Linked DNA regions of Sediminitomix flava. The protein of the gene in region 1 interacts with the protein of each later gene in a pairwise test. Links are inferred from orthologs where the notes say so. Each region holds a gene or a part of one and is shown in the gene's direction. Other genes may lie near its edges. The genes, in order: gyrB and gyrA.

Evidence for each region.
Region 2: the proteins of gyrB (region 1) and gyrA interact in binary tests that used the Escherichia coli proteins (3 or more experiments, as listed by UniProt). The link is inferred for Sediminitomix flava from one-to-one orthologs.

The regions. Positions count from the first base shown.
Region 1 is NZ_QGDO01000001.1:1,009,561-1,016,219, reverse strand. What follows is about bases 1,514-4,382. They hold gyrB (DNA topoisomerase (ATP-hydrolyzing) subunit B), read left to right. Parts: upstream 1,514-1,913; coding sequence 1,914-3,851; downstream 3,852-4,382. Other genes in these bases: BC781_RS03850 (lamin tail domain-containing protein), read right to left, coding at 3,910-4,382; BC781_RS03860 (efflux RND transporter permease subunit), read left to right, coding at 1,514-1,662. In the rest of the region: more of BC781_RS03860, read left to right, coding at 1-1,513; more of BC781_RS03850, read right to left, coding at 4,383-6,240; BC781_RS03845 (OmpA family protein), read left to right, coding at 6,531-6,659. UniProt on the Escherichia coli protein: DNA gyrase negatively supercoils closed circular double-stranded DNA in an ATP-dependent manner to maintain chromosomes in an underwound state.
Region 2 is NZ_QGDO01000002.1:1,180,717-1,187,622, forward strand. The notes cover bases 2,154-5,269. They hold gyrA (DNA gyrase subunit A), read left to right. Parts: upstream 2,154-2,488; coding sequence 2,489-5,050; downstream 5,051-5,269. Other genes in these bases: BC781_RS11905 (hypothetical protein), read left to right, coding at 2,154-2,342; BC781_RS11915 (tetratricopeptide repeat protein), read left to right, coding at 5,119-5,269. Outside these bases: dapF (diaminopimelate epimerase), read right to left, coding at 342-1,118; more of BC781_RS11905, read left to right, coding at 1,350-2,153; more of BC781_RS11915, read left to right, coding at 5,270-6,273; BC781_RS11920 (tetratricopeptide repeat protein), read left to right, coding at 6,428-6,906. UniProt on the Escherichia coli protein: A type II topoisomerase that negatively supercoils closed circular double-stranded (ds) DNA in an ATP-dependent manner to maintain chromosomes in an underwound state.

The DNA.
Region 1 (6,659 bases):
ATTCTGATCGTTTGGGTGACAGGAACATTAGGGCTCATAGGCTATAAAATTACGATTCTGACAGGATTGCTACCACCAATATTGGTGGTCATAGGTATACCAAACAGTATTTATCTGATCAATAAATTCCATCAAGAATACAGTCACCATCAGAATAAGATCAAGGCGATTACAAGAATGATTAAGAAAATCGGTTTTGTAACGCTAATTACCAATACAACAACGGCTATTGGTTTTATGGTATTGATCTTCACAGGTATTCAAGGAATGATGGAGTTCGGTATTGTAGCAGGGATTAACATCTTCGCTACTTTCGTGATCAGTGTGACTTACATTCCTGCAGTGCTTTCATATTTGCCAGACCCAACGACAAAGCAGCTAAAGCACTTAGAATTTACACCTACTGGTAAGTTAATCAATGGTATTGACCAAGTAGTAACAACCAAAAGGACTTGGGTATACGCTACCACTTTTGTGATTGTAATCGCAAGTATTGTAGGACTGATGAAAGTGAAATCTAATTCTTACATGGTAGATGACCTTCCAGAAGGTTTTAGTGTAAGACAAGATTTGGCATTTTTTGAAGATAATTTTAGTGGTGTAATGCCATTAGAAATTATAGTAGATACAGGCAGTAAGAAAGGGTATAGAAGAAAAGGTACTTTTGAAAAAATAGAGGAGATAAGTGATTTTGTATCTTCTATTGACGAGGTTTCACCTGCTATTTCTATGGCTACTTTCTTAAAAGCAGCCAATCAAGCTTATAACGGAGGAGATACGATAGATTATCGATTGCCTTCAAAAATGGAGTTAGCAACAATCAATAAATACTTCAAGAATTCTGGTGAAAATGGCGGTTCTGACCTGTCTAAAAACTTTGTAGATTCAACAGGACGTTATTTGAGAATATCAATGCGTATGGCTGATATTGGTTCTATCAAGATGGATTCATTGATTGATACGAAAATTAGGCCTGGGCTTGATGAAATTACTGAGGATTCTCGTTTGAGTGCCGCTATTACAGGTACGACAAGAGTATTTATCAAGGGTAATGATTTCTTGATTGAGAATTTGAAGAACAGTATGTTCTTAGCATTCTTCTTGATTGCGATAATCATGGGACTTCTTTTTGGGAATTTGAGAATGATCTTGATTTCTTTGATTCCTAATATGATTCCGCTCTTGATTACGGCAGGGATTATGGGCTATCTTGATATCCCTTTAAAGCCAAGTACTGCACTTGTATTTAGTATTGCATTTGGTATATCTGTAGATGACTCTATTCACTTCTTGGCGAAATACAGACAAGAATTGGTAATGCACCGATACAATCCTATAAATGCAATTCATATCAGTATCAGAGAAACAGGTACGAGTATGTTCTATACTTCTATTGTACTGTTCTTTGGTTTCGTGATTTTCACAGCATCTGATTTTGGTGGTACAGTAGCTTTAGGTCTTTTGACTTCTATTACACTGCTGATTGCCATGTTGACCAACTTAGTTCTTCTTCCTTGTTTGCTTTATACTTTTGAAGTAAGAAGGCAACAAATGAGGTTTACACCAATTTTTGAGGTAGTAGAAGATTTCTATTTGGAAGACGAAGACGAGGAAATAGACCTCAATCAGATTCGTGCAGAAAAAAGAAGAGATAATGAGTAATCATTATTTCCATTTATAAATGAAACGGCTAATCTCCTACCAAAGATTAGCCGTTTTTTTGTTTTAATACCGAATTTCAGAAGAGAATTAAGTTAAAGGAAAAGTACTATTAGCACATTTTTGAGCTGTATTCTCAGAACTTGTGCTATGAAATGAAAAATGCAATGATTTGAGTCGTTTAAAGGCGGTTTATAGCTTGAAAATATGCAGTTAAAATTGTACCTTTAGCCGTATTTATTTGAAATAATCCTATGGCAGAGAATAAAGAATATTCAGCAGGCAATATTCAGGTACTGGAAGGTCTTGAAGCAGTTCGAAAGCGTCCAGCCATGTATATTGGTGATGTTGGAGTTAAAGGTTTACACCATCTGATTTGGGAGGTTGTCGATAACTCTATTGACGAAGCTCTTGCAGGTTACTGTAAGAACATTGAAGTGACAATTCATGAGGATAACTCGATTTCCGTAACAGATGACGGTCGTGGTATCCCTACAGATATGCACCCTAAAGAAAAAAGATCTGCTTTGGAGGTCGTTTTGACGGTACTTCACGCAGGGGGTAAATTCGATAAAGATACTTATAAAGTATCAGGTGGTTTGCACGGTGTGGGTGTATCTTGTGTGAATGCCTTATCTAAAGATTTGAAAGTTACAGTACACCGTAATGGTGAACTTTGGCAACAAGAATATAAAATCGGTAAACCGCAATATCCTGCTAAGGTAATCGGTGACACTGATATTCACGGTACAACGGTTCATTTCTGGCCTGATACTGATATTTTCACGGCAAGTGTATACAACTACGAAACTGTAGCAACACGTCTTCGTGAGTTGGCATACTTGAATGCAGGTATCAGAATCAAGTTGAAAGACCTTCGTGAAATGGATGAAGAAGGAAATCCAATTTCGGATGAATTCTACTCTGAAGGTGGTTTGAGAGAGTTTGTAGCTTATTTGGACTCTACTCGTCACAAACTGATTCCTGAGCCAATCTATATGGAAGGTGAGAAATCTGGTATCCAAGTTCAAGTTGCGATGTTGTACAATGACTCATACTCTGAGCATGTTTACTCATATGTAAACAACATCAACACTTATGAAGGTGGTACACACGTTTCTGGTTTCCGTAGAGCTTTGACACGTACGTTGAAGTCTTATGCAGATCGTTCGGGTATGCTTGAAAAAGCAAAAGTGGACATTTCTGGAGATGACTTCCGTGAAGGTTTGACAGCAATTGTTTCTGTGAAAGTACCAGAACCGCAATTTGAAGGTCAGACAAAAACAAAATTGGGTAACTCTGAAGCAACAGGAGCTGTAGATTCATCAATGTCTGAGACACTTGCTACGTTCTTGGAAGAGCATCCAAAAGAAGCGAAGCAAATCATTTCTAAAGTAGTTTTGGCTGCGCAAGCACGTCATGCAGCTCGTAAAGCGAGAGAAATGGTTCAGCGTAAAAACGTCTTAACTACGACTAGTTTGCCAGGTAAATTGGCTGACTGTTCTGAAAAAGACCCTGCTCAATGTGAAGTATACCTAGTGGAGGGTGACTCTGCGGGTGGTTCGGCAAAACAAGGTCGTGACCGTAACTTCCAAGCGATCTTGCCATTGAAGGGTAAAATCTTGAATGTTGAGAAAGCACAAGAGCATAAAATTTACGATAACGAGGAAATCAAGAATATTATCACTGCTCTTGGTGTATCTTTCGGTACAGAAGAGGATGAAAAAGCCTTAAACCTTGAAAAACTTCGTTACCACAAGATCATAATCATGACCGATGCCGATGTGGATGGTAGCCACATTCGTACATTGATCTTGACATTCTTCTTCCGTTATATGAAGTCGTTGATCGAAAAAGGTTATGTATATATCGCTCAGCCTCCTTTCTATTTAGTGAAGAAAGGTAAGCAAGAACGCTATTGCTGGACTGAAGAAGATCGTATCAATGCAATTGCAGAGTTTGGTGGAGAAGAAGGAAAAGTAAACGTACAACGATACAAAGGTCTTGGAGAAATGAACCCTGAGCAGCTTTGGAGTACGACAATGGATCCTGAGTTCCGTCGTCTAAACAAAGTAGAGATTGAGTCAGCAGCAGAAGCTGATCACTTGTTCTCTATGCTAATGGGAGATGAAGTAGGACCTCGTCGTGAATTCATCGAGAAAAACTCTAAATACGCTAATGTTGATGCTTAATCAACTTCGTATTTAATTAGATATTGACGGGATAACTCATTAGAGTTATCCCGTTTTTTTATTCTACTATAATCTTTTGGATATGCCTTTTTCCAAGCTGATCGATAGTATGAATAAGGTAAAAGCCATTTTGTAAAGGAATATCAAGATGTATTTTAAAAATGTTCTCAGTAAATTTTCTGTAGTAAATGAGTTGACCAAATAAGTTGTAAATCTCAGTTTCTTGAAGTGCTACAGAGGGACTTTGAATATGAATGAGCTGGCCACTTTCTATCTGTGATGGGTAAACTAAAATATTAGCCTTTTGAGTGTTGGTAAGTGGAAGAATATCTGTGTAGGAATATTGATGATCGGATTCTTTAATCTTGAGTCTAGCATATTTGGGGTTACTAGGAAATACGTTTTTTCTCCATTGGTATTTTTGAATAGCAGCTTCAAAACCATTTGCATTTACTCTGTCTATTGACATCCAATTTATTCCGTTTTCCGAAGTCTCAATATCAAAGGATTTGATATTTACTTCAGAGACTGTCGCCCAATTCAAAGACAAATTGTAGTTCTCTATTTCTCCCTTAAAGGAAATCAATTGAATAGGAAGTGTGATATTTTCATCATCAATGATAGAGAGTGATACAGTCTCAACAGGAGAAATATATGGGAGTGTTTCAGCTTCTTTTATTTGAATTGAAAGATGGATGGTTTCATTGCTTTCAAGTTCAGTATCTCCATGAATTGGGATATTGATTGCTTTTTCACCTCCTTCACCATTCGAGAAAATTATTTCTATTGGGAATTCGCTATTGTCATAATCAATCCCTAAATCAGGATTATTTCCTCCAGTGGCGTCACCGCTTTCTAAGTCATGTATTTCAATTGTTAGAGCGCCAGAAAGGTCTCCATCTCTTTTCACTTTTACGATATTGTTAGTTTCAAATAACTCAGAGTTCGATTCTGTAACTTCAAAAGTATCAGCTGTAAATGAAATAGATGGACAATTATTATCTGCAAAAGGAGTGAGATCCGTTTGAACGCCAGGAGAAAAGTAGTCTTCACTAATGGATAAATGTGTTGAAAAAGTCTTTCCGAGTGCATCTCTTTGTCTTGTGATGGATTGATCTGAGTTCGCATCACTTCCGTAAGTGACTTGATCAATTAAATTCCCATTTTCATCTTTGATACTAATGATATCACCGGTATTGTTCAAGCCTAAAAAGCCATTTGATGAAATTACATATTGAGCACAACCAAAATTTGCATTTGGGTTTCCCCCTCCAAAAACAATAATTGCTTCTCCTGCCTTTAAGGTGGTTCCATCTTCAAAAACATGCCTCTCAAGTTCAGCATCTGTAACTGTCCAATTAGAAATATCAAGATCAATAGGAGTGGGGTTAACAAATTCGATAAACTCATCATCATAAGCATCTCGAATGCCATCTATATTGCTATCTCCAAAGGAAAGAGAGTTGTGAGGATCGGCTAATATTTCATTGATAAGAACTTTGGGAGTGATATCAAAAGAAAAAGAAATATCCTCATCCATAAACTGAGTTGGGTTATCAGCATTCGCAATTTTATTTGCATATAAGTTTACTGTAATGGATTGTCCATAATCAAAACTTTCTTGAGGGCTGAGTGTAAAGCTTTTTTGATCAGAGGTAGAAGCTTCACATAGAATTGTTCCTTGGCTACTTCCTAGAAGCTCAAACCAACCATCCGTAAGTGTTACTTCATTGTAGAATGTGAGTGTGATTTCAGTTTCAGCTTGGTAATAAATAGCTGTTTCATTTGGGCTGTACTCTTGTATTCTAGGAGTCGCATTAAGGTTTTGCCCGACTGCGCTATTTTCAGTTCCTAAAGAAGCAGCTGAAGGAGTGGTCCATGTGGCATCAGTTCCAATCCCTGTTCTTTGGAGTGAGTAATTGGAGGGAGTTGTATTGGATTCCTCGACTCCTATATCAGTAGATGAAATATCAGTGAATCCCGCTACAGAAATGTTGTTCAAACTCCCTTCGTAGCTGATAAAGTCTAGAAGAATATCATTGTAGGTGAGCAATACACCATCGGGGCTACCATTTTGGATACCAGATTTTTCCCAAGTCAGAATAGTGTACGCTCCATTTGTAGAGATTGAACTATAATTGACTCCTATGTCTACAGAAGCATAAATCTGATTATCTGCTCCATTTATTAGGTGTAGATTGAGAAGGTTATAGTCTGAAATAGAGCTTGTAAGTACGGCTATTTCAATGTTTTCGTTACTATCGCTACCATTGTTGTCGTAATGAATTTCATTAACCCATCCCACTTGAGCTGAAATATTCTGTAATGAGATGAAGAATAAAAGGCTTAAGAATAGCGTTTTGGCTTGAAGTATAATTTTTGGAGTCAAAATAATTGATATTGGGTGAATAATGGGTTAAAAAGGGAAGTATAAAATAGACGATAGAGGTTAATCAATTAAGCATTGTACTTATTTAAAGTGACTTTTCTTAGTAAAGTGATGTATTATCGCCTATGTATGAAAATGCCTGAACTTAGAAAATGTATTATGCTAGTAAAAGGTAACTGTGTGAGATACAGTTGCGAATTGACATTTTTTCAAATGTGTTTTTTTACATCTTTCAATACTTTAAGCCAGATGATTCTTTGGTGATATTCAAACCGTCAATTGATAGTTGTATGAAACCACAATTACCTAAACTTATTCTTTTTCTCTGTTTATTAGTTTTCGCTATACCATATTCTATTGCTCAAAAAGTTCAGTGGGCTAGTGAAGTGGTAGGCGTTTCTACTGAGTATAAATTAAAA
Region 2 (6,906 bases), on another replicon or contig:
AACCAATGAAAGTTGATAAAAATCTACTAAAAAAAATATTCTCCATTGGAGTATTAATCGGGATTGTACTCGGTATAATTATCTATATCGAAAAAATTGCTCAACCCGAATCAAAAATTTATCTCGTTACCTTTTCACCGATATTATTCATTTTGATAAAGAATATTTTCTCATCACCCAAAGAAGAATTCAGACTTTAAAATGAAAATATCATGCGTGAAATTAAAATTCTTAAACTCTCTACCGAACTAGAGAAGTTACATCTCATCAAAAAATAAAGACAGAACTACACATTCGCAGTTCTGTCTTTATTGTATAAAAAGAAATTTAAATCAAAAGGCTTAGATTTCTACTTGCCCTTTAAAAACTTCTTGTGCAGGACCAATCAAATAAAGATCTTCAAAAGCACCTTCTTTTTCAGTAAAAGATACTTCCAATTCTCCTCCCATTACTTTTACAGGCACTGGAGATTTCATTCCTTGTAAAGCCGCAGAAATAACCGAAGCTGTCACTCCCGTACCACAAGAGAATGTTTCATCCTCAACTCCTCGTTCATAAGTTCGGACAAACAAACGATTCGTATCTGTCTTTTCTACAAAGTTTACGTTTGTTCCTACTTTCTTGAATCTATCGTTGTAACGAATACTTTTTCCTAGTTCATAAACATCAAGGTCTGCTACTTCCTCAGAAAATTGTACATAATGCGGAGAACCTGTATCCATAAAGAAATAATCGTCTCCTTGTTCAATATCTAAAGGCGGGTTCATTTTCAAATGAACTTTCCCTTCTTCATCCAAATGTGCATGATGTAAACCATCTGCTGCCCAAAAAGTAGTAGATTCTTGGAATGCGCCTAATGTATGTGCAAATTTCACGGTACATCTTCCTCCATTTCCACACATACTCCCTACTTTTCCGTCTGCATTGAAATAAATCATTTCAAAGTCATACTCAGGATGACTTCTCAATAAAATCAAGCCATCTGCTCCAATTCCAAATCGACGATCACACAAACGAGCGTTTAGAGTAACATTTTCAATATCCCACTTTTCTTCACGATCATCGATCATGATAAAATCATTTCCCGTTCCTTGATATTTTACAAAATTTATGGTCATAGTTGGCTCTTTTTAAGAATATGCTTGCTTTTATTAGTTTTAGACTCACATTAAAGAATTAAAGTTCTGAATTATTTACATTTGTCTGATAATTTCAGCACTAAAACCTCTTACAAAAATAATATTTCTTGTTGCACTCTCACCAAGAAAAAGGGGATTAAAAATTTAAGGTTTACTTTTTGCTAAAGTATATTGCGAACTTAAAACAGGGCAATTTTAGAACGATTATACATGAAAAGATTCTTTTTTCTTTTCTTCCTTCTTTTTATCACACTTGGGCTACAAGCACAACATGCTTTATGGACGGTAGGTGGGTCTCTTCATAACGAAGGGCTCAGACTAACAAGTAAGGCTGATGATTTGAGATTGAAAAACAAAGCATGGGGCGCAGGTATTTACACGACCTTCTTAGTGATGGACGGGATTACGGTTACCCCATCATTTCGATATAGTTTTAATTCTACAGCTTCATTCCATATCAATTCACCCAATTCTTTCGAAGATTTTTTACCACCAGACAACCTGTTTTATAACAACCCTTTTGCTGAAGTGAAAGGTTACGCCGTAGGTATTGAAGGTAACTTTTATATTCTAAAGTTTTTCGAAAACCGATTTATCGAACAAGTACGTGAGAATTTTTTCACAGGTTTTGGTCTTTCTTGGCACTCTGTCACACTAAATCACGGAATTCCAGAGCTACCTCCTACAGGTCCTCCTGTGGGTGAGTTTCCAAATTTTCAGACCTCAACATCTTCAGCCGCAGGGCTTGGCATCAACCTCTCAGCTGGTTATCATTTTTATGTTACAGATAGAGTTAGTATAAGTCCTATCCTTAGGTTTGAATACTTACCTAGTAAAACCTTTGACGGACTAGGCGATGCTTTGAATAGTCAAAATCCGAGCTCTACCGAAAAAATGTCGGGCATAAATCCTGCATTTGAAATAAGAGTAGGCTATGCCATCAAACAACGTCTTCCACTCTGTCCAATCAAAAGTTGTAAAGTACAACAAGAACACCGTCATGCGATACTTGGGGGAGCCCGTCTGAGAGGAAATCCGTATAACCTAAGACAAAATCAGAAGTACGGAGACATACACAGAGGTCAAGTAAAACAGAGCAAAGACAAGCTTTCAAAAGCTGAAAAAAGAGAGCGCAGAAAAACTAAAAAAATGCAAAAGAAAAATCAGCAGAGAAAACGTCGTTTAATTATCGTTGGAGGTTGATTTTTAGTAGTAAAATTTCATTGAAATTTTGTATCTTGCCGTTCAACTTTTTGCGTAAGAGTTTGAACCAATTTTCTTACTCATAACGGTAGTTTCTTACCAACAAGTTTGAGTAGTTGATTTAAATAACTAATCTGAAAATATAGATGGCAGAAGGCGAAAATATTATCCCGATTAATATCGAGGATGAAATGAGAGGTGCCTACATCGATTATTCGATGTCGGTAATTGTCTCAAGAGCACTTCCTGATGTTCGAGATGGATTGAAGCCTGTTCACCGCCGTGTGTTATACGGTATGGCTGAATTGGGCTTAAGCTACAACAGACCTTATAAAAAGTCTGCCAGAATCGTAGGTGAGGTTTTGGGTAAATATCACCCACACGGAGATTCTTCGGTATATGACACTATGGTTCGTTTGGCACAACCTTGGTCACTACGTTACCAATTGGTAGACGGACAAGGTAACTTCGGGTCGATTGATGGTGATTCTCCTGCAGCCATGCGTTATACTGAGGCGCGTTTGAAGGAAATTGCTGGTGAAATGCTTGCTGACTTGAAAAAAGACACAGTAGATTTCACCCCTAACTTTGATGATTCCTTAAAAGAACCAAGTGTATTACCTGCGAAAATCCCTAACCTTTTGGTGAACGGAGCTTCGGGTATTGCTGTGGGTATGGCTACAAATATGCCTCCTCACAACTTGACAGAAGTGGCAGCGGGTATCAATGCATATATTGACAATAACGATATTACGACCAAGGAACTTGCAGAATTTGTAAAAGGTCCTGACTTCCCAACAGGAGGTATCGTATATGGTTATGACGGTGTTCGTAATTACTTGGAAACGGGTCGTGGAAGAGTAGTTATGAGAGCTGTAGCTGGCTTTGAAACTACGAAAACAGGAAGAGAGCAAATCGTAGTTACTGAAATTCCTTACATGGTCAACAAAGCGTCTATGATTGAAAAGACAGCTCAGTTGGTCAACGAAAAGAAAATCGAAGGGATTTCAAATATCCGTGACGAATCTGACCGTCGTGGTATTCGTATTGTTTATGAATTAAAGAAAGATTCAGTACCAGAAGTGGTATTGAACATGCTTTACAAACATACACAGCTTCAGTCTACATTTAGTGTAAATAACATCGCATTGGTAAAAGGACGTCCGATGACACTAAATATCAAAGACTTGATTTCTGAGTACGTGAAACACCGTCACGAAGTGGTGGTACGTCGTACACAGTTCGAGTTGGATGAGGCAGAACGCAGACTTCACATCTTAGAAGGTTACCTTATCGCTCTAGACAACCTAGACGATGTAATCGCTTTGATCAGAGGATCAAAAGATGGTGATGTCGCTCGCCAAGGCTTGATGAATGATTTCGATCTTTCAGAATTACAAGCCAAAGCAATTCTTGACATGCGTCTACAACGCTTGACAGGACTTGAAAGAGATAAAATCTTAAACGAGCATAAAGAAGTTCTTGAACTTGTTGAGCAATTGAAAGCTATTTTGGCTAGTGAGGAATTACGTATGAACATCATTCGTGAGGAATTGCAAGAAGTTGTTGACAAGTACGGAGACGAAAGACGCTCGAAAATTGAATACAACGCAGACGATCTTGAAATCGAAGACTTGATTGCCGATGAAGAAATGGTAATTACTATTTCTAAAGAAGGCTACATCAAGCGTACGCCATTGAAAGAATTCCGTCAGCAAAACCGTGGTGGAGTAGGTTCTAGAGGTGCTAAATCTAAAACCGATGATCATACTGAACATATGTTCGTAGCTACCAACCACAACTTCCTACTTATCTTTACCAACACAGGTAAAGTATACTGGCTAAAAGTATTTAAAGTACCAGAAGGATCGAAAACTGCAAAAGGTAGACCTTTACAGAACTTGATTCAAATCTCTAGTGAGGAAGAAGTACAAGCAGTAGTTAACGTCAAAAACTTGAAAGATGAAGACTACATCAACAACCATCACTTGATCTTCGTAACAGAGCAAGGTCTAGTGAAGAAAACATTGCTTGAAGCTTATTCTCGTCCGAGACAAAATGGTATTGCAGCCATCAACATCAATGAAGGAGACAAACTTCTAGATGTACAAATGACTACAGGAAGCAGTGAAGTCATCGTTGCTGTTCGTTCGGGTAGAGCTATCCGCTTCAACGAAAGTGCAGTAAGATCTATGGGACGTAACTCTACAGGTGTTCGTGCTATTCGTCTTGACGATGGTGGAGATGACAAAGTAGTGGGTATGGCTTGTATCACTGATTCTGAAACAGAGTCTTTACTTGTAGTTTCGGAAAAAGGATACGGTAAACGTTCTCCAATTGCCGATTACCGTGAAACGAACCGTGGTGGTAAAGGTGTGAAAACACTTAATGTCACTGATAAAACAGGTAAGTTAATCAGTATCGACAACGTAACAGACTCAAATGATCTTATGATTATCACCAAGTCGGGTATTACTATCCGTATGGCGGTAGAAGGTTTGAGAGTTATGGGACGTGCTACTCAAGGTGTTAAATTGATCCGTTTGAACGGTGAAGATGAAATCTCTTCAATTGCTAAAATTGAGATCAGTGAAGAAATGCTAGAAGAAGCAGAAAACCTTGAAGGAGAAGTTTCTACTGAAAATGCAACAGAAACACCAGATAGTGAAGCATCTACAGACAACTCTACGGAAGAATCTGCAGAATAAGCACTATTAGAAATAAAATCTAAGCCTGTATTTCCATCGGAATACAGGCTTTTTTATTTTGTATCCCAATGACTTTTCGCCCATTCATAATTTTCATTTTCCTCATCCCTTTTGAGCTATACGCACAAGAGAAGTTTGACGTACTCAGAAAGCAGGCGCTTCATTTTGCCCAAATTGGAAAAATTGAAGAAGCATCTAAGCTCTATGACTCACTTCTTTACCTAGGAGGAGATCGTTATCTATTGGAAGAAGAAAAATACATGGCGGCAAATGTTTATTGGAGTAGCGGCTCCAAGTCTGAAATTGAAAATACAACCAAAGCCGTTTCTTTTCTGAGAAGTATAGACAATGATTCTTTAGCCTCTGATTTTTATAAAGAATTCGCTTCTATTCAGCTCGAAGAAATCTATGCATTTGCATACAGTCGAGCAGAATTTCATATCATCAACAAAAGGTACCGAAGAGGTTTAGAATGGCTAGAAATAGCTTGGGACATTGATCATAAAGACAAAAGGCTACGCCAGTTACTATTAGCCACAAGTCTTTTAGTAAATGATACAGAGCGTTTTAGCAGATACATGGAGTTACTTTACATTGATGGAGCAGGCTCGCCAGAAACTTATAACATTTGGCTAGAAATAGAATGGCGCTCGGGCAATCGAAACCTCGCAATTTCTCAACTCAAAACTCTCTTAAAAGCTTTTCCTGAGTCTGAAATTCTCATTTTACGCATGATTCAGTTTCAATTAAGATTGGATGAATTTGAGAAAGCACAGACCTATCTCAACCAACTTCCTTCAACTCCTGACAGGAAAAAATATAAAAAGCTATATCACGCGCTTATAGAAGAATACAGCAACCAAGAAGAAAGTGCATTAAAGTCTTATGCCCAAATCACGAAAGAATTTCCTAATTTTTTTGAAGGACATTACAATGAAGGGCATCTTCATTATATACTGGCTTTGGAACAAATTGATGATCTTAACAAAAAATTTAATAAGATTATCAAGCAAGAGAAAATTTCACGTCAAGACTTCCAAGTATTCAGAAAAGAAATCAACTATCACCTCACTCAAGCCTTAAAATCTTTTGATAAAGCACAGAAAATCCAACCTGAAAACCTAGAAATTCTACGTATCAGAAGCACAGTTTATCAGCTCCTCAACAAGGATAAAAAACAAAAAGAACTCGATTTATTGATCGAGTATGCTGAACTAGATTGAATTTTTTGTGATTTTTTATAAAAAATATGATAAATATCCTTGAAGCTTGAAGGATAACTACGGAATTTGGGGCTTTCTCAGAACAATTTTTCTGTTATTTTTGCAACAGGAAAGGAATAAGTTGTACTATATATATAAACAAACAGAATATTCAATGAAATTCGTGAAAAGATCAGTTGCAGTTCTTTTAACTGTAGCTGCCGCAAATGGTGCGTATGCACAAAGCGTAAGCAAAGCTGATGCAGCTCTAGTTGCAGGAGACCTAAACGAGGCTAAAACTCAAATTGAAGGAGCGATTGACAAAGAAATCGCGAAATTGCAAAAGAAAGGTAAGCCTGTAACAATCAAAGGAAAAACTCTTTTGGTAAAAGGTAATGTATACTCAGCAATTGCTTTGTCTGACAGCTCAATTTTTGCTGATATGCAAGAAGCAGCTATTGACTCAGCTTTGTCTGCGTACAATACAATTAAATCACAAGAGAAAGAAACGAGTGCTGTTTATAAGGATGCATGGGTAACTTATGCTGCGGGTGAAAACTCAACTTATATTCAAGGTAAAAACAGTAAGGTTCAAGACCTATACCAAGGTTTCATGAACAAAGGTGGTACTGCTTACAATGAGGAAGACTTCAA